DNA from 3 places in the Streptomyces sp. NPDC029292 genome. Region 1 is predicted to be linked to each of the others. Evidence: riboswitches for the same ligand, from Rfam matches in the RefSeq annotation. Region 1 holds a riboswitch; each other region holds the start of a gene.
The links. A riboswitch is a leader RNA that binds a small molecule or an ion and turns the genes downstream of it on or off. The one in region 1 is predicted to bind S-adenosylmethionine.
Positions count from the first base shown of each region.

Region 2: it holds a riboswitch for S-adenosylmethionine, as region 1 does, so the genes downstream of both, ACZ4WS_RS03330 (putative leader peptide) here and ACZ4WS_RS31440 (aminotransferase class V-fold PLP-dependent enzyme) in region 1, are expected to answer to the same signal.
Region 3: it holds a riboswitch for S-adenosylmethionine, as region 1 does, so the genes downstream of both, thrC (threonine synthase) here and ACZ4WS_RS31440 (aminotransferase class V-fold PLP-dependent enzyme) in region 1, are expected to answer to the same signal.

Region 1 covers NZ_JBVHXR010000016.1:223,924-231,602, forward strand. The annotation lists gene ACZ4WS_RS31415 (C40 family peptidase) at 1-700, opposite strand, end outside; gene ACZ4WS_RS31420 (NYN domain-containing protein) at 1,109-2,458, opposite strand; gene ACZ4WS_RS31425 (hypothetical protein) at 2,493-2,732, opposite strand; gene ACZ4WS_RS31430 (rhomboid family intramembrane serine protease) at 2,866-3,597, shown strand; gene ACZ4WS_RS31435 (Lrp/AsnC family transcriptional regulator) at 3,594-3,875, shown strand; gene ACZ4WS_RS31440 (aminotransferase class V-fold PLP-dependent enzyme) at 4,016-5,377, opposite strand; SAM riboswitch class IV at 5,568-5,684, opposite strand; gene trpD (anthranilate phosphoribosyltransferase) at 5,794-6,858, opposite strand; gene qcrB (cytochrome bc1 complex cytochrome b subunit) at 6,998-7,679, opposite strand, start outside.
Region 2 covers NZ_JBVHXR010000001.1:721,229-728,907, forward strand. The annotation lists gene ACZ4WS_RS03320 (amino acid ABC transporter ATP-binding protein) at 1-295, opposite strand, end outside; gene ACZ4WS_RS03325 (amino acid ABC transporter permease) at 292-1,272, opposite strand; SAM riboswitch class IV at 1,606-1,714, opposite strand; SAM riboswitch class IV at 1,843-1,988, shown strand; gene ACZ4WS_RS03330 (putative leader peptide) at 2,025-2,090, shown strand; gene ACZ4WS_RS03335 (glutathione S-transferase C-terminal domain-containing protein) at 2,449-3,117, shown strand; gene ACZ4WS_RS03340 (hypothetical protein) at 3,114-3,335, opposite strand; gene ACZ4WS_RS03345 (phosphoribosyltransferase) at 3,375-4,025, opposite strand; gene ACZ4WS_RS03350 (ABC transporter ATP-binding protein) at 4,274-5,437, shown strand; gene ACZ4WS_RS03355 (ABC transporter permease) at 5,434-6,141, shown strand; gene ACZ4WS_RS03360 (ABC transporter permease) at 6,138-6,812, shown strand; gene ACZ4WS_RS03365 (GTP-binding protein) at 6,856-7,467, opposite strand; gene ACZ4WS_RS03370 (DUF742 domain-containing protein) at 7,418-7,679, opposite strand, start outside.
Region 3 covers NZ_JBVHXR010000022.1:166,093-173,771, forward strand. The annotation lists gene ACZ4WS_RS37995 (NADH:flavin oxidoreductase) at 1-1,076, opposite strand, end outside; gene groL (chaperonin GroEL) at 1,333-2,955, opposite strand; gene ACZ4WS_RS38005 (cold-shock protein) at 3,309-3,512, opposite strand; gene ACZ4WS_RS38010 (MoaD/ThiS family protein) at 3,972-4,247, opposite strand; gene thrC (threonine synthase) at 4,244-5,566, opposite strand; SAM riboswitch class I at 5,584-5,735, opposite strand; gene ACZ4WS_RS38020 (glucosyl-3-phosphoglycerate synthase) at 5,913-6,857, shown strand; gene ACZ4WS_RS38025 (alpha,alpha-trehalose-phosphate synthase (UDP-forming)) at 6,945-7,679, shown strand, end outside.

The sequences.
Region 1 (7,679 bases):
CCGCGGCGCGCCCGGAGGCGGCCTTGCTGTTGCCGAGGTCGACGCGCTCGCTGGCGCGGGTGGCGCGCTCCTGCTCAGCGGCGTCGAGGGCCGCCTTCTCCTTGGCCGTCAGGCTGTTGAGCAGCTTCTGCGCCTCGCTGAGCTTGCTCTGGACTTCCTTCTTCTTCTTGGCGAGTTCGGTCCGGGTGTCGGCGAGGTCCTTGAGCTTCTCGGAGGCTTCCTTGCGCTGCTGGGCGAGCGAACGCTGCTTCTCCTGGACCTTCTTCAGCGCCTCGACCTGCTGATTGCTCAGCTGGTCCATCGTGGACGCCTTGTCGAGGTAGGTGTCCGGGTCGGAGGAGAGGAAGAGCTGCACGGAGGGGTCGATGCCGCCGGTGCGGTACTGGGCACTGGCCATCGAACCGAGGCCGTCGCGCAGGGTGTTGAGCTCTTCCTGGCCACGGGCGACATTGTCCTGCAGGGCGCTGATCTGCTTCTGCAGCTTGTCCTGCTTCTCCTTGGCCCCGTCGAGCTTCTCGGTGGCCTTCTCGGCCTCCTCGTAGAGCTTGTCGACCTTGGCCTTGACCTCGTCCTTGCTCGGCTTCTCGCTCGGCGCGGCGTTGGCGGCGTTCGCGCTGAGGGCCACGGCAGCGGCGGCGGCGGTGGTGAGCACGGTCACACGGGTGCGGCTCGGCTGCTTGGGTCGACGGTGGGACGCCACGAAGGCGAGCTCCTTCTTCCTCCAGCCGCCTGCCGATGACGCCGACGGGCGGTGTCCCCCCGCCGTCACTCCCAATGAGTGATCACCCGAGCGGGGGTTCGAGGCCTGACCCTAGTGACCCTCCTGTGATCAGTTCAAATCCTCATAGGAAAAATCTCGGTCACCGAGCGCATTCTTTGCCGACAACTCACATGCAGTAATGCGCGTTTGACACTACGTTGCGTGAAGGTCCAGCTAATTCGGGCATCACGCCCGGATGTTGCGGATGGTACGTACGGGCCCTTTGAGGCGTACGGCGCAGATCGCCGGACTGGTCGCCGCACCGATCCCCACACGATTGCCGGGCCGATTCCCGGACCGATTGCCGGGCCGATTCCCGGGCCGATTGCCCACCGCGCGAAAAGCGCTCTAGCCGCGCGAGAAGCGCTTGAGGAGAACGGCCGACGCGACCGGCCGGGCACCCGCCTTGGCGATGCCGTCGGCCACCTCGCGGTCGGTGGAGACCACGATGACCGGCCGCCCCGGCGGCTCGGCGCGCACCAGCTGGCGGATCAACTCGTCGGCGGTGACACCGGGCTTGGAGAAGAGCACCCGCACCCCGCGCGGCGGCGCGAGCAGCACCGGCGCGGCCAGCTCGGCCCCGTCGAAGACACACGTCACCTCGGCGCCGGTCTGCGCGGCGAGCTGCGAGAGCTGCCCGAGCAGCCTGAGCCGCTGCTTCTCCAGCGGCATCTGCGGGTAGCCGGTCTTGGTGACGTTGTAGCCGTCGACGACCAGATGCGCCTGCGGCAGCGCGAGCAGCTGGTCCAGGATCGCGGGATCATTCTCGGACAACGCGCGAGCGGCGATGTCTTTTGGTGTCATCCGTCCCGGTTCGACCGCGTCGACGGTCTCGGCGGGGCGCACCGACACGGGCGGCAGGGCGAGTTCACGCCGCAGCCCCTGCGCCGCGTCCAGCACGGTGTCGAGCAGCAGCCGTACGCGCATGTCCTCGACACTGCGGCCTTCCCGCGCCGCCTTCCGGGTGGCCTCCAGGGCCGCCTCGGCCTCGCCGAGCCGCGCCTTGAGCCGCCGGGCCTCGCTCTCGGCGGCGGACACCTGGGCCTGCCCCTCCGCCCGCGCGGCGTCCATCTCGCCCTGGAGCTTGCGCAGGGCCGCCTCGCCGCGCTTGACGTCGCTCAGGGCCCCCCGCAGCTTGCGGTGAAGCGATTCCGCTTCCCGCTTCGCCGACTCCAGCTCCGTGCGCACCCGTTCGGTCTCGGCCTTCGTCTGGCCGCGGGCCTCCGCGAGCTCCTCGCGCAGCCGCTCCAGCTCGACCCGGCTCTCCTCGCCCGCACGCTCGGCATCCGCCCGCAGGGCCTCCTCGCCCGCGGCGGTCACCAACTTCACCCAGCCCGTGGGGCGCAGCACATAGGCCGCGGCCGCCACATCCAGCGGATCCGCGGCCGGGGGCGGCGCGCCCGAGTCGAGGGCACCGGCCAGCTCCGGCTGGGCCACTCTCAGCTTCTCGGCGATGCGCTGCCTGAAGAGGGGATCCGTCTCCAGGGCCGCCGCCATCGCGTTGCCGGCGAACTTCGCCCGGCGATTCGGTGCGAACCGGGCGTACTGTCGCAACTGGGCGGGCAGTTCAGCGACGGTCAGCCCGCCGAACCCGTCGGACACGATCTGTACGACCCGGCGGCGCACGCCGTCGGGCAGCGGACGGTCGAGCACCTCAGCGGTGCCGTCGTCCGGCTCCCCGCCTGTGGTCTCCACCATCCGTCACCCCAATACCTGTGCGGGGCCCGCTCCCTCAGGAGCCGGCTCCCGGCCTGTCCACCAGTTCCACCTGATCCACCGCGTTGCACCAGCGGCAGCGCACCGACTCGATGGTCTCACTGACCACCTCGCGCTCCTCGACGTTCGGCTCACCGGCCAGGTCGAGGTGCACATACTCGACGACCTTCGACGAGCGGGTCACGTCGAAACGGGTGAGATTGCCGCACAACATGCAGCGCCACCGGGTCTCGGCGGTCGGCAGGGGAACCGTCATGTGGCAGTCGCTCTCCTTCTAGTGTCCTGCGTGTGGCTCGTAACCCTACGGCCTGGCGGGTACTCGACGCTCGGCCGTCCACGGCGGCGAGGCGGTCTGTGCGCATCGGTCCCGTTACGCCATGCTCTGTTCCATGATCAGCAAGTGGAGTACGGCGGTCGGCAGGGCGATGCGGGGTCAGTCGGCGCCGGTGACGTACGGGCTGATCGCCGTGTGCTGCCTGATTTTCGTGATCGGCCCGGCGGCGGGCCTCGATCCCGTGTACGGCAGCGGGGACGAGCTGCTGGTCGCCCAGCGGGCCTACTTCCGGCGCTGGGGCGTGGTGCCCGCCGAGCTCTTCGGCGGGGCCCCCGGCGCGGCGCTCACCCCCGCCACGGCCCTGTTCATCCACGGCAGCTGGCTCCACCTCCTCGGCAACATGCTCTTCTTCTACGTCTTCGGGGCGATGGCCGAGGAACGCATGGGTCACCTGGAGTTCGCCCTCTTCTATGTGGGCTGCGGCTACCTCGCCCTGCTGGGCTACGCGGCCGCCAACGCCGAGTCGGAGCAGTCTCTGGTCGGCGCCTCCGGAGCGATCTCCGCGGTCCTCGGCGCGTTCCTGTACCTGTTCCCCAAGGCCCGGGTGACCAGTCTCTTCCCGTTCCTCTTCTTCCTGCCGCTGCGCTTCCCGGCCTGGGTGGTGCTGCCTTTCTGGGTGACCCTCCAGTGGCTGGCGGCGGGCCGCGACTCCGGGGGGCCGGGGGTCGCCTATCTGGCTCACCTGGTCGGCTTCTCGCTCGGCTTCGTCTACGCGTGGGTCCGGTTCGGGCGTACGACTAGAGTGAAGGCCCCAGCGACGGCCCCCGAGGGAGAGAACCAGCCGTGATCACCGCGATCGTCCTCATCAAGACCAGCGTGGACCGGATTCCCGAGATCGCGGAGTCGATCGCCGCGCTGGACAGCGTCAGCGAGGTCTTCTCCGTCACCGGTACCTATGACCTGATCGCGATGGTCCGCGTGAAGGCCCACGACGATCTCGCCGATGTCATCCCCGGCAAGATCAGCAAGATCCAGGGCGTCGAGGCCACGGACACCCATGTCGCGTTCCGCACGTACTCCCAGCACGACCTGGAGGCGGCGTTCGCGATCGGGCTGGACGGCTAGTTCCTCGCCCCCGCCGCCCCTACCCGTCCCGTACCTGGGGGCTGCGCCCCCAGACCCCCGCTATCGGCCTGAACGGCCTCGTCCTCAAACGCCGGACGGGCTGAAAGCCCTCCTCCGGCGTTTGAGGAACCTCGGCCACCTCACACCGCCGGCACGCAACGTCCGTCCTCCGTGCGGTAGTTCCACTTCGCGCCGTCCCGCACGAGCTCCTTCACCGCGCGCACGAAGCGCTCGACGTGCTCGTCGGGAGTGCCTGCGCCGAAGCTGACGCGGATCGCGTTGAGGGACTTCTCCCCGGGCGCCGCCTCAGGGGCACCGCACTCGCCCTGCGTCTGCGGGTCGGTGCCAAGGAGCGTGCGCACCAGCGGATGGGCGCAGAAGAGACCGTCCCGCACCCCGATGCCGTACTCGGCGGACAGCGCGGCCGCGAAGTGCGAGCTGTTCCAGCCCTCGACGACGAAGGAGATGACACCCACGCGCGGAGCGTCATCGCCGAAGAGCGAGAGCACCCGCACCTCGGGCACCTCGGCGAGACCCGCTCGGACCGTGTCGATCAGCCGGCACTCCCGGGCGACCAGCTTGTCGAAGCCCTCTTCCGTCAGCGCCTTGCAGGCCGACGCGATCGAGTAGGCGCCGATCACGTTCGGCGAGCCCGCCTCGTGCCGGGCGGCGCTCTCGTGCCACTCCACGTCCACCCCGCCGTCCGTACGCCGCGTGACCTTGCGGCTGGCGCCGCCGCCCGCGAGATACGGCTCGGCCTCGCGCAGCCAGTCGGAGCGGCCCGCGAGGACCCCGGAGCCGAAGGGCGCGTACAGCTTGTGCCCGGAGAAGGCGACCCAGTCGACGTCGAGGTCGCGGACGGACACCGGGTGGTGCGGGGCGAGCTGGGCGGCGTCCAGGACGATGCGGGCGCCGTGCGCGTGCGCGGCGGCGGACAGCTCACGCACCGGCCACAGCTCACCGGTGACGTTCGAGGCGCCGGTGACGCACACCAGGGCGGGACCGTAGGGGTCGCGGTCGGCGAGCGCGCGCTCCAGGGTCGCGACGGCCTCGTCGGGCGTGCGCGGGGCGTTCAGGTACGTCACCCGGGCGTCCCGCCACGGCAGCAGCGAGGCGTGGTGCTCGGTCTCGAAGACGAACACCTGGCAGTCGGCCGGAAGGGTGGCGGCGAGCAGGTTGAGCGAGTCGGTGGTGGAGCGGGTGAAGACGACCTGGTCGCCGTCCCGGCAGTCGAGGAACTCGGCGACGGTCTTGCGGGCGTTCTCGAAGAGGTCCGTGGACAGCTGCGAGAGGTACCCGGCACCCCGGTGCACGCTGCCGTAGTACGGGGCGTACGCGGCCACGTCGTCCCAGACCCGCTGGAGGGCCGGAGCGCTGGCGGCGTAGTCGAGCGCGGCGTAGGTGACCTCGCCACCGGTGACGAGCGGGACGGTGACATCTCGGCCCAGAACGGGCAGCGGGGAACAAACGGCCTGGTCGGCGGCAGCGGTGGAGACAGACATGGCGAGCTCCTGTGAGAGGCAGGCGGAAGCACCGCGCGAGCGGGTACACGGAGGTACGAGGGCTCAGCGCAGGAAAAGGTGAAAGGGGTATGCCGAAGCGGGGCGCTACGCCCTATCGCATTCGCTTGCTCACAGAAGGCTCCCTCGAACGACCAGGACCCCTGGGCTGTCCACTCAAATGAGGGCGAGGGGTCCGCGCTTGCCGTAGACCTCGCTGCCTACGGCCTGGTCTTCACCCGGGGCACCCCGCCACGGACGGAGGGTTGCCGGACAGTCGGCCGGGGCCTCATGACTGTCGCTCATGACCTGGTACAGCATCTTGCCAGAAGAGCTTCGACGCGCAAGGCGCAGTCCAGGATCCGGACTGCGCCTTGCGTCACTTCCTTGCGTCACTTCACGTACGGCCGACGTACGGCTCAGGCGTTGCTGGCCGCCACCCACCGGTCGAGGGCCCTCATCGCGGCCCCCGAGTCGATGGCCTCCGCCGCCTTCGCCATCCCCGCGCGGATCTGGTCCGCGAGAGGGGCGTCGGTCGGCGACAGGGCCACCAGCGCCGCCGCCGAGTTCAGCAACACCGCGTCCCGTACGGGCCCGGTCTCGCCGCCCAGGACGCGCCGGGCGACCTCCGCGTTGTACGCCGCGTCGGCGCCGCGCAGAGCCTCCACCGGGACGAGGTCGATGCCGACGTCGCGCGGGTCGAAGCGCTCCTCGGTGACCTTGCCGTCGCGGACGACCCACACGTGCGACGTCGACGTGGTGGTCAGCTCGTCGAGGCCGTCGTCACCGCGGAAGACCAGCGAGGAGTTGCCGCGCTCGGCGAAGACGCCGGCCACGATCGGCGCCATACGGGGGTCGGCGACTCCGACCGCCTGCGCCTTCACCCGCGCCGGGTTCGTCAGCGGACCGAGCAGGTTGAACGTCGTCCGGATCCCCAACTGCCCACGCGCGGCCGCCACATGACGCAGCGCCGGGTGGAACTTCACCGCGAAGCAGATGGTGATCCCGGCTTCCTCTGCCACCTCGGCGACCCGCTTCGGGGTCAGCTGCAGATTGACGCCGAGCTTCTCCAGGACGTCGGAGGAACCGGACGCCGAGGACGCGGCCCGGTTGCCGTGCTTGACGACCTTGGCGCCGGTGCCGGCCACGACGATCGACGACATCGTGGAGATGTTCACGGTCTTCGCGCCGTCACCGCCCGTGCCGACGATGTCGACGGTCTCCCCCGGCACCTCGATCACATTGGCGTGCTCGTACATCGCCCGGACGAACCCGGAGATCTCCTCGACCGTCTCGCCCTTGGCCCGCAGCGCCACCACGAACCCGGCGATCTGCGCGTCGGTCGCCTCGCCGCGCATGATCAGGTCCATCGCCCAGGCGGTGTCGTCCGCGCTCAGGTCGCGCCCGTCCAGCAGGCCGTTCAGCAGCGCGGGCCAGGAACGGCCCGCCGCGGTGTCGCCTCCAGCGGGGTTCACAGCGCTCATAAGCCGCTCCTGGGTCCGTCCCCGAAGGGACTCCTGTAGATAGGAACACCCTATCCAGCCCGGGAGGCGGCAAAGAGCCCCCGTCCATGCAATGGACGAGGGCTCTTGCCGTGGCGATCAATAAGGATCGTTCAGGGGATCAGTGGTGGCCGTGGCCGCTCGCGATCTCCTTGTACTCCTCGACGGTGGGCTTGGGGATCTGGTTGTCGTCCCCGTAGTAGCCCTCGCTGAGCTTGGCGCGCAGCTTCTGCGTGCCGCTCACCTTGCGCTCGACACCGTTCTCGTCGACCAGCGGGCCGATCTCGGCGGGCTGGTACTGCTCATGCGCGGTGAGGGTGTGCAGCGCGTCCTGGCTGAGCGGCTCGTGCACCTCGATGAACTCACCGTGCGGCAGGCGCTTGATGATGCCCGACTCGCGGCCGTGCAGCACCTTGTCCCGGTCCCGGCGCTGGAGGCCGAGGCAGACCCGCTTGGTGGCGAGGAACACCAGCACCGGCACGACGAAGAAACCGATCCGCACGAACCAGGTGATCGAGTTGATCGACAGGTGGAAGTGCGTGGCCCAGATGTCGTTGCCGCCACCGACGAGCAGGACGAAGTACCAGCTGATCCAGGCGGCACCGAACGCGGTCCGGGTCGGGACGTTGCGCGGGCGGTCCAGGATGTGGTGCTCGCGCTTGTCGCCGGTGACCCAGGACTCGATGAACGGGTAGACCGCGATCGAGACCAGGACCAGCGGGAAGATCACCAGCGGGATGAACACGCCCAGGACGAGCGTGTGGCCCCAGAAGTTGATCTCCCAGCCCGGCATGACACGGATC
Region 2 (7,679 bases), on a different contig from region 1:
TGAGCCTCCCCCAGCCTTCGGCCGGGGGGACCCCCATCTCGCTGCGCTTGCCGTGCCGGCGTACGCCGATCAGCTCGCCGTTCAGGCTGACATGGCCGATCTCGGGCTTCTCCAGGTGGTTGATCACCCGCAGGAGCGTGGACTTCCCGGAGCCGGAAGGACCGAGGATCACCGTGACCTCGCCGGGCTGCACCGTCAACTCCACGCCGTCCAGCACCCGGTGGGCGCCGTACCACTTGTGCACGTCGTGGACCTCTACCGCGGCCGGGCGTATCCCGAGCGTCTCGGCGGTCATATCGCGGCCTCCTTGCGAACGCGGTCCCGCAGGTCACGCAGGCCGGTCCGGACCTTCTGCAGCGGGGTCGGCAAAAGCGTGCGCAGCGCGCCCCGCGAGTAGTACCGCTCGACGTAGAACTGGATGACGGACACGACGCTGGTCAGGATCAGGTACCAGACGGTGGCGACCAGCAGCAGCGGCACGATGTCGCCGGGGTAGGTGCTGCCCATGCTCTGCACGGAGCCGAACAGGTCGAGCAGTGACACGTAGAAGACCAGCGAGGTGCCCTTGATCAGGCCGATCAGCTGGTTGACGTAGTTCGGGGTGATGGATCGCAGCGCCTGCGGGAACACGATCTTCCTGAACTGGTAGCCCTTCGGCAGACCGAGTGCGGCGGCCGCCTCGTGCTGGCCCTGGTCGACCGAGAGGATGCCGCCGCGGACCACTTCGGACGCGTACGCCGCCTCGTTGAGGCTCAGTCCGACGACCGCGACGACCATGTCGGTGGCGAGCCGGGACTCGTCGAAGGTGAAGAAGGCGGGGCCGAACGGGACTCCGAGGCTCACCGTCTGGTAGAGCGCGCTGAAGTTGTAGAGGAAGAGCAGGACGACGATCAGCGGCACCGAGCGGAACAGCCAGGTGTAGATCCAGCTCACCGCGCGCAGCACCGGGCTCCTGGAGAGCCTCCCCAGCGCGAGCACAATGCCACCGAGCAGTCCCAACACGGCGCTGTACACCGTCACTTCAAGGGTGATGAGCAGCCCGTCGAGGATCGTCGGACGCAGGAACCAGTACTGGAAACGGTCCCATTGGTAGAAGGGGTTGGTCACCAGCCCATGGCCGATCTGGGCGAGCAGGACGAGCACGATCGCCGAGAGGATCCAGCGTCCTGGGCGGCGCAGGGGCAACACGCGCTGCGCCGCCGACGGCTGTTTCACGGTGTGGTCGGGCGGTGCGGCGACGAGGGAGACCACGGCGCCAGGGGGTTCACTCATGAGGGAGCTCCAGCGGAGTCGGACATCCCGGGCGGCGAACGCGACGGCACCGCGGCGGCACGGGGGAACACCGCGGAAGACGAAGAGCGGGAAGACGCCGGTACCGGGTGCTGGGCGGGCAGAGGGCGCACCGCGGCGGCGGTGCGCGTCAGAGATTCAGAACGCCGTCAGCCTTGACAGCGCGCGGGGCCCGAAGCGGTACACAGGGCGCTGTTGACGCGGAGCAGATCGACGCAGCGGTTCGCGCACAGCAGGACGCAGCCGCGGGGCCGCTGTGCGGCCATCCCCTGCGCTGCGTACATCGCCGTCACCATCACTGTTCCTGCCCCTGGGGCCTCGCGCTTACCGAACGTCATCCGGTCCGGTCGTCACCTGGGGCACCCCACCGCGATGCGAGGGTTGCCGGACAGCGAGCCAGGGCTTTTCGCTGACACTCATGACCGATCTGCGGCGTAAGTTAGGCACGCCCGGAAAGGAATGTCAACGTTCACCGACCGGGATGACCACGTGGTGAGACCGCCTACACGCCGTCTTGACGACTTCACGGAGCGCGCTGACACTGGCGAGGACGGTCACGATTGTCAGCGCCCATCACGCGGTTCGTCCGCGCGGTGCGGTTGATCGGCCCCGGCCCGCTGACAGGCAACCCTTCCACCGCGACGGGGTGCCCCGGGTGACGACCTGGTCCCGCCGGTGCGGCGGGGCAAGCGCGGTCTCGCAACTCGCGGGCCCTGAACGCGGGACCGGTGGGAATGGCCAGGAACTACCTGACGAGACGCCTGCACATCGACCTGCTGCGGGTCTCCAGCGCGTACTAGTCCGGACCGTCGCGCGCGCTCAGCGCCGGCAGCCGGTCCGAAAGCGCAGTCACTCCGTTCCGCCGCTGCCGCCCAACAAGCGGCCGGGGCTTCGCCATTCCCATGGAGAGTCATGCCCGAGACAGTTTCGCGCGGTTCAAGCACAGCCACTTCGAGTGCGTGCGCCACAAGCGCCGCCACCACTTCGACCGCGTGCGCGTCGGACACGTACGCACCGCACACGGCTCCTTCGACCGCGTGCGCCTCGGACACGTACGCACCGCACACGCCCACTTCGACCGCGTGCGCCTCAACTGCGCGTGTTCCGAGCCCCTTTGCTTCGGTGTCAGGCGCTCGCCCCTGGGGCGCCGCTCCGTCCGTGTCCCCTCGACCGCACGGCATCCGCAGCCGCATCGGCGTCGGCCTGGCCGGTGGTTTCTACCCGGCACCGCACCGCTATCAGCTGTACCTCTCCGAGGGCTGTCCGCGCTCGCTCCGCATTTCGATCACCCTCGACCTGCTCGGCCTCAAGGACTCGGTCGCCAGCACCCTCCTGGCCCACCCCGCCCGGACACCGGAGGCCTTCGCCTCGCTGCGCAGCGCCTACGAGGCCACCTGGCACCACTACGACGGCCCGCTGACCGCGCCCGCGCTGTGCGACCGCTGGAGCGGACGCATCGTCAGCAATCACACGCCCGACATCCTTCGCGATCTCGCGGGCCTGCTGACCGACCACGACGGAGCCCGCGTCCCGCTGCTGCACCCGCCGGCCCGCACCGCGGACATCGACGCCCTCGGTGAACTCCTCGACCAGGACGTCACCTCGACCGCACGGCCGGAGGCCCGGTCGGCGACGCTGGACCTGCTGGACCGTCAACTCGCCTCGAATACCTATGCGTTGGGCGAGGAACTGACCGCCGCGGACGTGGACCTCTGGGCGGCGCTCACCCACCTCGACGCGACCGAAACCCTCTCCCGGCGCAGCCACCTGCGGGACTACGTGCGCCGCCTCGACGACCATCCTGCCTTCCGGGAGGCGACTCACTAGGACACGAGCGACCGGACCTCGTTCACGAGCAACCGGCCCGTGTCCACCGCGCCGGAGACCAGGCGGGTACGGGTGAGAGCAAAGGCCGGTTGGCGCTCGCGGTCGGCGAAGGCGATGCTGCCGCCGCTGCCGTGGTGACCGAAGGCGGTGCGTTCACCTGCCGTTTCGGGCAGGCCCAGGAAGTAGCCGAGCCCCTTGGCGTGCCGCGCGAGGAGCATCCGGTCCTTTCCTTCGACGGCCAGGGCCGAGGCCCCGGCTCACACCCCGGCGTCGACGGCACGCAGTGTCTCGATCACCTCCCGGTCGGAGAGCTGCTCGAAGTCGTCGTACCACTCGCCCACCGACTGGAAGAGCGGGGGCTGGTGTGCGCAGATCACGTCGTCGGCCTTCTGTCGCAGGTCGGAGCCGCTGTCGGAGCACACCGGCACGGCCAGGACCAGCCGGGCGGGCCCCTGGCGGCGCAGTTGGGTAAGCGCCGCCCGCGCGGTGACGCCGGTGGCCAGGCCGTCGTCGACCAGGATCACGGTCCGGCCCTTGATCCGCGGAGCGGGCCGCCCCTCCCGGTAGAGGCGCTCCAAGCGGTGGATCTCCGTTCGCTGCCTGGCGATCTCCGACGCGAACTGGCCCTTCGTAAGATCGAGAAATGCCAGCGCGGCCTGGTCGAACAGGGGCGGATCGTCGCCCGCTATCGCGCCGATCCCGACTTCCGGCCGCCCCGGAAGGCCGATCTTGCGCACGACCAGCAGGTCCAGCGGCGCGTTCAGGGCCCGTGCGATCTCCGCAGCGACGGGGACACCTCCGCGGGGCAGGGCCAGGACGAGGGGATCGGTCAGGTCGTGCCCCTTCGCCCATTCCGAGAGCAGGCGGGCCAGCTCCTGTCCGGCCTGCCGGCGGTCATGGAAGCGCATGACGCCTCGCCTCCCGCTCGTACAGTCATGTCCTCTCGGCGGGCGAGTACCCGCCCTCGGGCCTCCTGATCACCTGCGCGTGGCCGGCTTCGAGGCGACCGTATCCCCCGCTGGGCCCGCATCCTGGGCGCGCGTCCCGTATACCGACACGTCCCGAACGAGAAGCAACATCAACTGGCTAGACTACGCACCCTCGTGCACGTGATCGCGCCACGTCCGATCACAGCGGTTCCCGAAGGGTTTCACGCTTGATAGCCATCGAAGATGTCAGCAAGCGATACGCCGACGGCACGGTGGCCGTCGATCGCCTGTCCCTCCAGATACCGAACCACTCCATCACCGTTCTCGTCGGGCCCTCGGGCTGCGGCAAGACCACCACGCTGCGCATGATCAACCGCATGGTCGAACCCAGCAGCGGCACGATCAGGGTCAACGGCGAGGACATCCTGCGCCGACCGGTCAATGCCCTGCGCCGGTCCATGGGGTACGTCATCCAGAACGCCGGGCTCTTCCAGCATCGCACCGTCCTCGACAACATCGCCACGGTGCCGCGGCTGCTCGGCTGGTCCAAGCAGCGCGCCAGGGCCCGCGCGGCCGAACTCATGGAGCGCGTCGGCCTCGACCCGGGCATGGCCCGCCGCTATCCGTACCAGCTCTCCGGCGGCCAGCAGCAGCGTGTCGGCGTGGCCCGCGCGCTGGCGTCGGACCCGCCGATCCTGCTCATGGACGAACCGTTCTCCGCGGTCGACCCGGTCGTCCGCCGCGGCCTCCAGGAGGAGTTGCTGCGCATCCAGGGCGAACTCGGCAAGGCAATCGTGTTCGTCACCCACGACATGGACGAGGCGATCACGATCGGCGACCGCATCGCCGTACTGCGCACCGGTGGCAGACTCGCTCAATTCGCCACCCCCGACGAGCTGTTGTCATCGCCCGCCGACCCGTTCGTGGAGGAGTTCCTGGGCGCCGACCGGGGCATCCGCGGTCTGTCGTTCCTGTCCACCCGCGACCTCGAACTGGACCGCTCCCGGGTCTTCCCGGTCGGCTCCGACTGGCAGGAGATCGCCGGACGCGACGGAGAGCGGACGCCGGGGCTGGTGACCGACGCCGACGGCAAGCCGCTGGGCTGGGCCGACCTCGGCGCGTGGGACGGTGACGTCCAGGCCCTGGAGCCGTACGGGCAGGGCTTCGAGGTGGGCCGGGACTCGCTGCGGGTCGCGCTGGACCGGGCGGTGCTGTCGCCCACGGGTCAGGCGGTCGCGGTGGACGGGGCCGGACGGGTGCTGGGGATCGCCGGGCAGGAGACGGTCGCCGCGGCGATCCGCGCGGCCCGGCTGCGGCGGGCCGCGGACGCCCCGCCGGGTCCGCGGCAGGGCCCGCCGCAGGACTCGTCGCAGATCAAGGCCGTGCGATGAACGGGTTCTTCGACATACCGAGCGACCTCCAGGACAGCTATCTCGGCCTGATCTCCGGGCACATGCAGGAGGCGCTGATCCCGGTGCTCGTCGGTCTCCTGCTGGCGCTGCCGATCGGCCTGTTGTGCGTCCGCTTCGACTGGCTCTACCCGCCGGTGCTGTGGACCTCCACGGTGCTGTACGCGATCCCGTCGATCGCCTTCTTCGTGGTGCTCATCGACTACACGGGGCTGAGCCGGCTGACGGTGATGATCCCGCTGTGCCTGTACAGCCTGGTGGTCCTCGTCCCGGCGGTCGTCGACGGCGTCCGCTCGGTCCCGGAGGAGACGAACGCTGCCGCCGCGGCGATGGGCATCGGTTTCGTACGCCGTTACCTCCAGGTCCAACTACCCATCGCCGTACCCGCGATGATGGCCGGACTGCGGGTGGCGACCGCGTCGAGCATCAGCCTGGTCAGCGTCGGTTCACTGATCGGCAACCAGGGCGCGCTCGGCAATCTGCTGACCACCGCGATGCTCTACCACCGCCCCCTCCTCGCCGTGAACTCGGTGGTCACCACGGCCGTCCTCGCGGTGCTGGTCGACGCCCTGCTGGTCCTGCTGCGGCGGGTGCTCACCCCCTGGCAGCCACCCTCGGGCCGCAAGGCGGGGCGCCGGACGTCCAAGATCGCGAGCACCGCCCGTACACCGGAGAGCGTCTCGTGAACGTACTCGACTTCATGCAGTCCTTCTTCAGCGACGGCTCTCACTGGCACGGCTACGACGGCATCCCGCAGCGCGTGTGGGAGCACCTCCAGTACACCGCCGGAGCGCTCGCGATCGCCGCGGCCATCGGCCTGCCCATCGGCCTGGTCACCGGCCACACCGGTCGTGGCGGCAACGCGCTGGCCTTCGTCTCGGCGGGAGCCCGGGCGCTGCCGACCTTCGGGCTGCTGGTGCTGATGTTCGTCTGGCTCGGCCTCGGCATCCTGCCCGTGATGATCCCGCTCGTGGTGCTGGCGATCCCCCCGATCCTCATCACCACGTACGAGGCGATCCGCACGGTGGACCCCTCCCCCGTGGACGCGGCCCGCGGCATGGGCATGTCGGAGGGGAAGATCCTGTTCCAGGTCGAGGTGCCGGCGGCGTTGCCGCTGATCCTCAGCGGTCTGCGCTCGGCGGCGATCCAGATCGTGTCGACGGCGACGATCGCGGCCTATGTGGCCCTGGGCGGGGTCGGCCGGTACATCCTGGACGGCCTGTACCAGCGCAACTACGAGAAGGTGGCCGGCGGGGCCGCCCTCACGGCCATCCTGGCGCTGTGCGTCCTCGTGCTGTTCTGGGCCGTGGCCCGGGTGGCGGTGTCCCCGGGAGTGCGCAGGCGCCGGTCGGCCTGACGGCCGCGGCACGGCGGGGACGGACCTCGGGCCCGTCCCCGCTTCACCGCTCGGCGGTGGCCAGGGCGTGTTCGAGGACGACGAGGAGCGCGTCCCGTACGGACCCGCGTTCGCGTGCGTCGAACACGGTGAGCGGCACATGATCGGCCACGTCGAGGGCCCACCGTACGTCGTCCAGATCGTGCTCGACCTTGCCGTCGAAGGCGTTCACCGCCACCGCGAAGGGGATCTCGCGGTGCTCGAAGTAGTCGACCGCCGCGTAGCAGTCGTCGAGGCGCCGGGTGTCGACGATGACGAGCCCGCCGAGCGCGCCCTCGACGAGGTCGTCCCACATGAACCCGAACCGTTCCTGGCCCGGGGTCCCGAAGAGATAGAGCTTCAGGGTCGGGTCGAGGGTGACGCAGCCGAAGTCCATCGCGACCGTGGTCGTCATCTTCTCCGGGGTGTGGGTGAGGTCGTCGACGCCCGCGGCGACCGAGGTGATGGACGCCTCGGTGGTCAGCGGCTCGATTTCGGAAATGGCGCCCACGGTGGTGGTCTTGCCCACGCCGAAGCCGCCCGCGATCACCATCTTCACCGGCAGCGGCGGCCGGGGCCCCTGGGTGTCAGCGCTCACGGATCGCGCCCCGGGAGTCGGGGATAGCTCGGAGACCATCGATAACCCTTCGCAATACGGTGGCGTCGCGGGCGGATTCGGCCTGCGGTGCGTACAAAGCCAGTTGACCGTCGGCGCGCAGATCGTCGGCGAGCACTCTGATCACATTCAAGTGCATCCGCAGTTTCGCCGCGATCTCCGCCAGCGACTGCGGCCGGCGGCAGATCGTGATGATGTCGCGGTGCTGGTCGAAGACGAAGGCGTCAAGAGCG
Region 3 (7,679 bases), on a different contig from region 1:
AAGCGGCCGTCGAGGACCTTGGCGGCCCACTCCGGGTCCTGGAGCAGGGCGCGGCCGACGGCGACGAGGTCGAACTCGTCGCGCTCCAGGCGGTCCAGGAGGTTGTCGAGGCCCGCCACCGGGGCGCCTTCGCCCATGAAGCCCTTGATGAAGTCGCCGTCCAGGCCGACCGAGCCGACGGTGATGGTGGGCTTGCCGGTGAGCTTCTTCGTCCAGCCCGCCAGATTGAGGTCGGAGCCCTCGAACTCCGGCAGCCAGTAGCGGCGCGTGGAGGCGTGGAAGGCGTCCACTCCGGCCGCGGCGAGCGGGGCCAGGATCGCCTCCAGCTCCTCCGGCGTCTCGGCGAGCCGGGCGTCGTACGCCTCCTGCTTCCACTGCGAGTAGCGGAAGAGGATCGGGAAGTCCGGGGAGACCGCGGCGCGCACCGCGGCGACGATCTCCGTCGCGAACTTCGTACGGGCCACCAGGTCACCGCCGTACGCGTCCGTGCGGCGGTTGGTGCCGGACCACAGGAACTGGTCGAGCAGGTAGCCGTGGGCGCCGTGCAGTTCGACACCGTCGAAGCCGATGCGCTCGGCGGCGGCCGCGGCCTCGGCGAACGCCGCGATGACGTCGTCCAGGTCGGCCTGGGTCATGGCCTTGCCGGTGGCCTCGGTGGCGCCGATGCGCAGGCCGGAGGGGCCGACCGCGGGGGCCTCGGCGAACGGCGGCTGGCCCGCCTCGCGCACCATGCCGATGTGCCACAGCTGCGGCACGATCTTCCCGCCCGCCGCGTGCACGGCCTCGGCGACCTTCGCCCAGCCCGCGAGCTGCTCCTCGCCGTGGAAACGCGGGATGCGGTCGCTCTGCCCGGCCGAGTCGTGGCCCACATACGTGCCCTCGGTGACGATCAGGCCGACGCCCGCGGCGGCGCGGCGGGCGTAGTAGCCGACCACGTCCTCGCCGGGGACGCCGCCCGGGGAGAACTGCCGGGTCATCGGCGCCATGACGATCCGGTTCGGGACGGTCAGGCCGCCCAGGGATACGGGGCGGGAGAGGATCTCGGCCGCGCGGGAGGCGGAGGCGTCAAGCGTCACGTGGGGGCTCCTCGGAGAGGTCGGTCAGACATCGAGCAGATACAGACGGGGGATTCCAGGCGGTATGTGCATGTGCATCAACCGTCCGTGAGCGTCAACCGACCCGTCCCTCACCGCATTCCGCCGCATGACCGGAGGCCCCTGTGATCCCGGCCACCCACACCGGGAAGATCCCCGAAAACGCCCGAGGGCGGCACCCCTTGAGAGAAGGGGTACCGCCCTCGGAACGTCAGGACAGTGATCAACCAGAGGTCGATCAGAAGTCCATGTCACCGCCCGGCATGCCGCCCGGAGCAGCAGCCCCGGCCTTCTCCGGCTTGTCGGCGATGACGGCCTCGGTGGTGAGGAACAGCGCGGCGATGGACGCGGCGTTCTGCAGGGCAGAGCGCGTGACCTTCGCCGGGTCGATGATGCCCTCGGCGATCATGTCCACGTACTCACCGGTGGCGGCGTTCAGGCCGTGACCGATGGGCAGGTTGCGGACCTTCTCGACGACGACGCCACCCTCGAGACCACCGTTGACGGCGATCTGCTTGAGCGGGGCCTCCAGGGCGAGACGCACGGCGTTGGCGCCGGTCGCCTCGTCACCCTCGAGCTCCAGCTTCTCGAAGACCGCGGAGGCCTGGATGAGGGCCACGCCACCACCGGCGACGATGCCCTCCTCGACGGCCGCCTTCGCGTTGCGAACGGCGTCCTCGATGCGGTGCTTGCGCTCCTTGAGCTCGACCTCGGTGGCGGCACCGGCCTTGATGACGGCCACGCCGCCGGCCAGCTTCGCCAGGCGCTCCTGGAGCTTCTCGCGGTCGTAGTCCGAGTCGGAGTTCTCGATCTCGGCACGGATCTGGTTGACGCGACCGGCAACCTGGTCCGCCGAGCCCGAGCCGTCGACGATCGTGGTCTCGTCCTTGGTGATGACGACCTTGCGGGCGCGACCGAGCAGGTCGATCCCGGCGTTCTCCAGCTTGAGGCCGACCTCCTCGGAGATGACCTCGCCGCCCGTGAGGATGGCGATGTCGCCGAGCATGGCCTTGCGGCGGTCACCGAAGCCCGGGGCCTTGACGGCGACGGACTTGAAGGTGCCACGGATCTTGTTGACCACCAGGGTCGACAGGGCCTCGCCCTCGACGTCCTCGGCGATGATCAGCAGCGGCTTGCCCGACTGCATGACCTTCTCGAGGAGCGGGAGCAGGTCCTTGACGTTGGCGATCTTGGAGTTGGCGATCAGGATGTACGGGTCGTCGAGGACGGCCTCCATACGCTCCATGTCGGTGGCGAAGTACGCCGAGATGTAGCCCTTGTCGAAGCGCATACCCTCGGTGAGCTCCAGCTCCAGACCGAAGGTCTGGGACTCCTCGACGGTGATGACGCCTTCCTTGCCGACCTTGTCCATGGCCTCGGCGATGAGCTCGCCGATCTGGGTGTCGGCGGCGGAGATGGAGGCCGTCGAAGCGATCTGCTCCTTGGTCTCGACATCCTTCGCCTGCTCAAGGAGGGCACCGGAGACGGCCTCGACGGCCTTCTCGATACCGCGCTTGAGGGCCATCGGGTTGGCACCCGCGGCCACGTTGCGAAGGCCCTCGCGGACCAGCGCCTGGGCGAGAACGGTCGCCGTGGTCGTACCGTCACCGGCGACGTCGTCCGTCTTCTTGGCGACTTCCTTGACCAGCTCGGCGCCGATCTTCTCGTACGGGTCCTCGAGCTCGATCTCCTTGGCGATGGAAACACCATCGTTGGTGATCGTGGGGGCGCCCCACTTCTTCTCGAGGACGACGTTGCGGCCCTTGGGGCCAAGGGTGACCTTGACGGCGTCGGCGAGCTGGTTCATCCCGCGCTCGAGACCGCGCCGTGCCTCCTCGTCGAACGCGATGATCTTGGCCATGTGAAGTGGTCCTCCCGGACGGGGTGGATTGCTCCGGATCGCGCCCGCGCCCGCGACGGACGGCCTGCAGCCCTTGTGGTTCCTTGCCCCACCGGCCTGCGGACCTCACTGGCCCGATCCAAGTTCTGTCACTCTCACTGGGAGAGTGCTAACGCCAATGATTAGCACTCGACCCCGTCGAGTGCAAGGTGCGCCCGCGAAGCGGGCTCGTTGCGGGGTGGTGGTCGGGTGACGGGCGGGCGCAAGCGCCTCTCACGAACGAGGGCGGACTCCCGGAACGCACGAGGGGCCCGCATCCCAGATGGGATGCGGGCCCCTCGGCGTGAGTGCGTCGGTGGCCGATCGCGCCGAGATCAGACGGCGAGCTTGACCATGTCCGCCTGCGGACCCTTCTGGCCCTGCGAGATCTCGAACTCCACTCGCTGACCCTCTTCAAGGGTGCGGTAGCCGTCCATCTGAATCGCGCTGTAGTGCACGAAGACGTCCGCACCACCGTCGACCGCGATGAAGCCGTACCCCTTCTCCGCGTTGAACCACTTGACGGTGCCCTGAGCCATGCCTAACTCCCCTATTACTGGCCCTTGCACAGATCCACACTTCGTGGATCCGGGTCAGACCTCACCCCCCAACGGTTGGGGGTGTGCGCCGGAACGCGTCGACCGCGGCTGAATGTATCTGTCCAACTGCCGTCTGCAACAGGTCAATCGGACGAGAATTCTGGGCACGGCCGATCGGTAATATGCGGAGAATTCGCAAGGATCCAGGGCAAGTCGGGCCCCGTATATGCCATAAACGGCTCAAAAAAGCGGGGCACTTTGGCTGCTTCTTGTCGGGCGTCGAGCAGAGGCTCATATGCACCCGGCATGGAACTGGCATAAACAGCGAAGCAGGTTCCCCAACTGTACCGTGCTCAACCATGCAGAATTGCCCCCTCCGTTTCTCTCGCGGAGGGGGCAATTCGATGAACTCCCGGTGATTTACGTTACCTACGGTAACAATCTCACCGTGCGTGACGGTCAGCCTCCGGCGACGGCGGGGATGATCGAGACGCCCGCGCCGTCCGGCGTCGCCGTCTCCAGGCCCTGCTCGAAGCGGACATCGTCGTCGTTCACGTACACGTTGACGAAGCGGCGCAGCTTGCCCTGGTCGTCCAGGACGCGCGCGGCGATGCCCGTGTGGTTCTTCTCCAGGTCGGTGATGACCTCGGCGAGGGTCGCGCCCTCGGCCGTCACCTCGGCCTTGCCGCCGGTGTAGGTGCGCAGGATGGTGGGGATGCGGACGTTGACGCTCATGATGCGAGGCCAGCCTCTCGGAAGGAGTCCAGGTTCGGGCGGATGGTCGCGGTCAGGCCGGTGCCGGCCACCGCGTCGAGGGTCTTGAGGCCGTCACCGGTGTTGAGGACGACCGTCGTCAGGGTCGGGTCTAGGAGACCGTTCTCGATCAGCTTCTTGGTCACACCGACCGTCACGCCACCCGCCGTCTCGGCGAAGATGCCCTCCGTCCGCGCGAGCAGCTTGATCGCGTCGACGACCTGCTCGTCGTTCACATCCTCCACCGCACCGCCGGTACGCCGCGCGATGTCCAGCACGTACGGCCCGTCGGCCGGGTTGCCGATGGCGAGCGACTTGGCGATGGTGTTCGGCTTCTGCGGCCGTACGACGTCGTGCCCGGCCTTGTAGGCGACGGACACCGGCGAGCAGCCCTCGGCCTGCGCCCCGAAGATCTTGTACGGCTTGTCCTCGACGAGCCCGAGCTTGATCAGCTCCTGGAGACCCTTGTCGACCTTGGTGAGCTGGGAGCCGGAGGCGATCGGGATGACCAGCTGGTCGGGGAGCTGCCAGCCGAGCTGCTCGCAGATCTCGTACGCGAGGGTCTTCGAGCCCTCCGCGTAGTACGGCCGCAGGTTGACGTTGACGAAGCCCCAGCCCTCACCGGCCGGGTCGCCGATCAGCTCGGAGCAGAAACGGTTCACGTCGTCGTAGTTGCCCTCGATGCCGACGAGCTCGCCGCCGTAGATCGCGGCCATGACGACCTTGCCCTGCTCCAGGTCGTGCGGGATGAACACGCAGGAGCGGAAACCGGCGCGGGCGGCGGCGGCACCGACGGCTCCGGCGAGGTTTCCGGTGGAGGAGCAGGAGAGGGTGGTGAAGTTGAAGGCGCGGGCGGCCTCGATGGCCTGGGCGACGACGCGGTCCTTGAAGGAGTGCGTCGGGTTGCCGGAGTCGTCCTTCACGAAGAGCTTGCCGGCGTCGACACCCAGCTCGCGCGCGAGGTTGTCGGCCTTGACGAGCTTGGTCCAGCCGGGGTTGATGTTCGGCTTCTCGGCGACGTCCGCGGGGACGGGCAGCAGGGGCGCGTAACGCCAGATGTTCGCGGGGCCCGCTTCGATACGCTTGCGGAGTTCCTCGGTGTCGTAGGCCGAGAAGTCGTACGCGATCTCCAGCGGGCCGAAACACTCCTCGCAGGCGAAGACCGGGCCGAGGGGCACGCGGTGACCGCACTCGCGGCACGAAAGAGCCGCGGCGGGGCCGAGGTCTACGGAGTTCGCGGCGTTCGCCGAGTCGGCGGAGATCCCAGCGTTCGTGGTGCTTGCAACTGTCTGCGCAGCCATGGAGGCGAGGCCCTTTCTCCTCATCTTCCTCACGACGCACTTCGCCGTGAGACGGATTTGGCACCTTCCCGAGCCGGGAGCCTCGCGACGACGACGCAGTCGTACGAGACCGGCTGGAGGGTTGCCGGGGCTTCATCGGGCCGTATCCCTCTGCCCCTCTGGATGAGCGGTATTCGATTGTTGAACTGTGGAGCACGGTGTGCGCCGATGATCCAGGACATGCGATGGTCATCCGCGTTGTTCAAGACTGTAACCGAAGGCCAGGACAGTTGAGATAGTCGTCCGAACCGCGAGATGGATCACACCGTGCGAGACGGGGTGATCAGACAGTGAGGAGCCGCAGACTGTGCTGAAAGAAGTTGAGCGCTGGCTGAGCACACGCTCCTGGTCCCTGACCGATCGCCCGCTCCACAAACTCATGGCCGCCAAGCGCACCACGGGCTCGACCGTCAGTGTCGTGCTGCCCGCTCTCAACGAGGAGGAGACGGTCGGCGAGATCGTCGCCGTCATCCGCCACGACCTGATGCAACAGGTGCCGCTCGTCGACGAGATCGTCGTCATCGACTCGGGCTCGACGGACCGCACCTCGGAGGTCGCCGCCGCCGCGGGCGCGCGAGTCGTCCACCGGGACGAGATCCTCCCGCGCATACCGGCCGTGCCCGGCAAGGGCGAGGTCCTGTGGCGGTCACTGCTCGTGACCAGCGGGGACATCATCTGTTTCATCGACGCGGACCTGAAGGAGTTCTCCTCCGACTTCGTCTCCGGGATCGTGGGACCGCTGCTCACCGACCCCGGCGTCGACCTCGTCAAGGCCATGTACGACCGTCCGCTCGGCTCGGCCGCGGGCCAGGGCGGCCGTGTCACCGAACTCATGGCGCGCCCCCTGCTGAACATGCACTGGCCGCAGCTCGCGGGCTTCGTCCAGCCGCTGGGCGGCGAGTACGCGGCCCGCCGCTCCCTCCTGGAGCAGCTCCCGTTCCCCGTCGGATACGGCGTGGAGCTGGGCATGCTCGTCGACGCCCTGCACCTCGTGGGCCTGGACGCGCTCGCCCAGGTCGACGTGGGAGTGCGCAAGCACCGCCACCAGGACGGGCAGGCACTGGGCCGTATGTCCGCCGCGATCTACCGCACCGCGCAGCTCCGGCTGGCCCGCGGCCACCTCATCCGTCCGGCTCTCACCCAGTTCGAGCGGGGCGAGGAGGGATTCGAGCCGCGCACCTACTCCGTGGACACGGAGGAACGGCCTCCGATGGCGGACATCGCCGAATACCAGTCACGCAAAGTGGCCTAGGAGAGGACGTGGAGTAACCGACTCCGGCGGTCGTATACGGCCCACGGGAACGTTTGAGCGTTTCGACGCCGGGCTAGGTTTCGAGGCATGGCTTCAACCCAAGGTGCCCATCGGATCCTGGTCGCCTCCAACCGCGGCCCGGTCACCTACGACGTCCGTGAGGACAGCTCGCTGCACGCCAAGCGGGGCGGCGGCGGGCTGGTCTCGGGCCTCTCGGCGATCGGGCCGGACGCGGGCGCCCTGTGGGTGTGCTCGGCGCTCGGCGACGGGGACCGCGAGGCGGTGCGGCGCGGGGTCGGCGAGGACGGCGTACGGATGCTGGACATCAACGCCGACGTGCATGCGGACGCGTACAACGGCATCGCGAACTCGGTGCTGTGGTTCGTCCACCACATGCTGTACCAGACGCCGCTGGAGCCGGTCTTCGACGCGGAGTTCCGGCGGCAGTGGGCGTCGTACGAGACGTACAACCGCGCGTTCGCGCGGGCGCTGGCCGAGGAGGCCGCCGACGGTGCCGTGGTGGCCGTACAGGACTACCACCTGACCCTCGTCCCCGAGATGCTGCGCGAGCTGCGCCCCGACCTCCGGATCGGGCACTTCTCGCACACGCCGTGGGCGCCGGTGGACTACTTCCGGATGCTGCCCGACGACATCGCCGAGCAGGTGCTGCGCGGCATGCTGGGCGCCGACCGGCTCGGCTTCCTCACCCACCGCTGGGCGGCCGCGTTCACCGCGTGCGCCGACGAGCTCGTCGGCGGCCTCGGTGACACCCGGGTCGGCGTGCACGGCCTCGGCGCGGACGCCGACTTCCTGCGCCGGCGT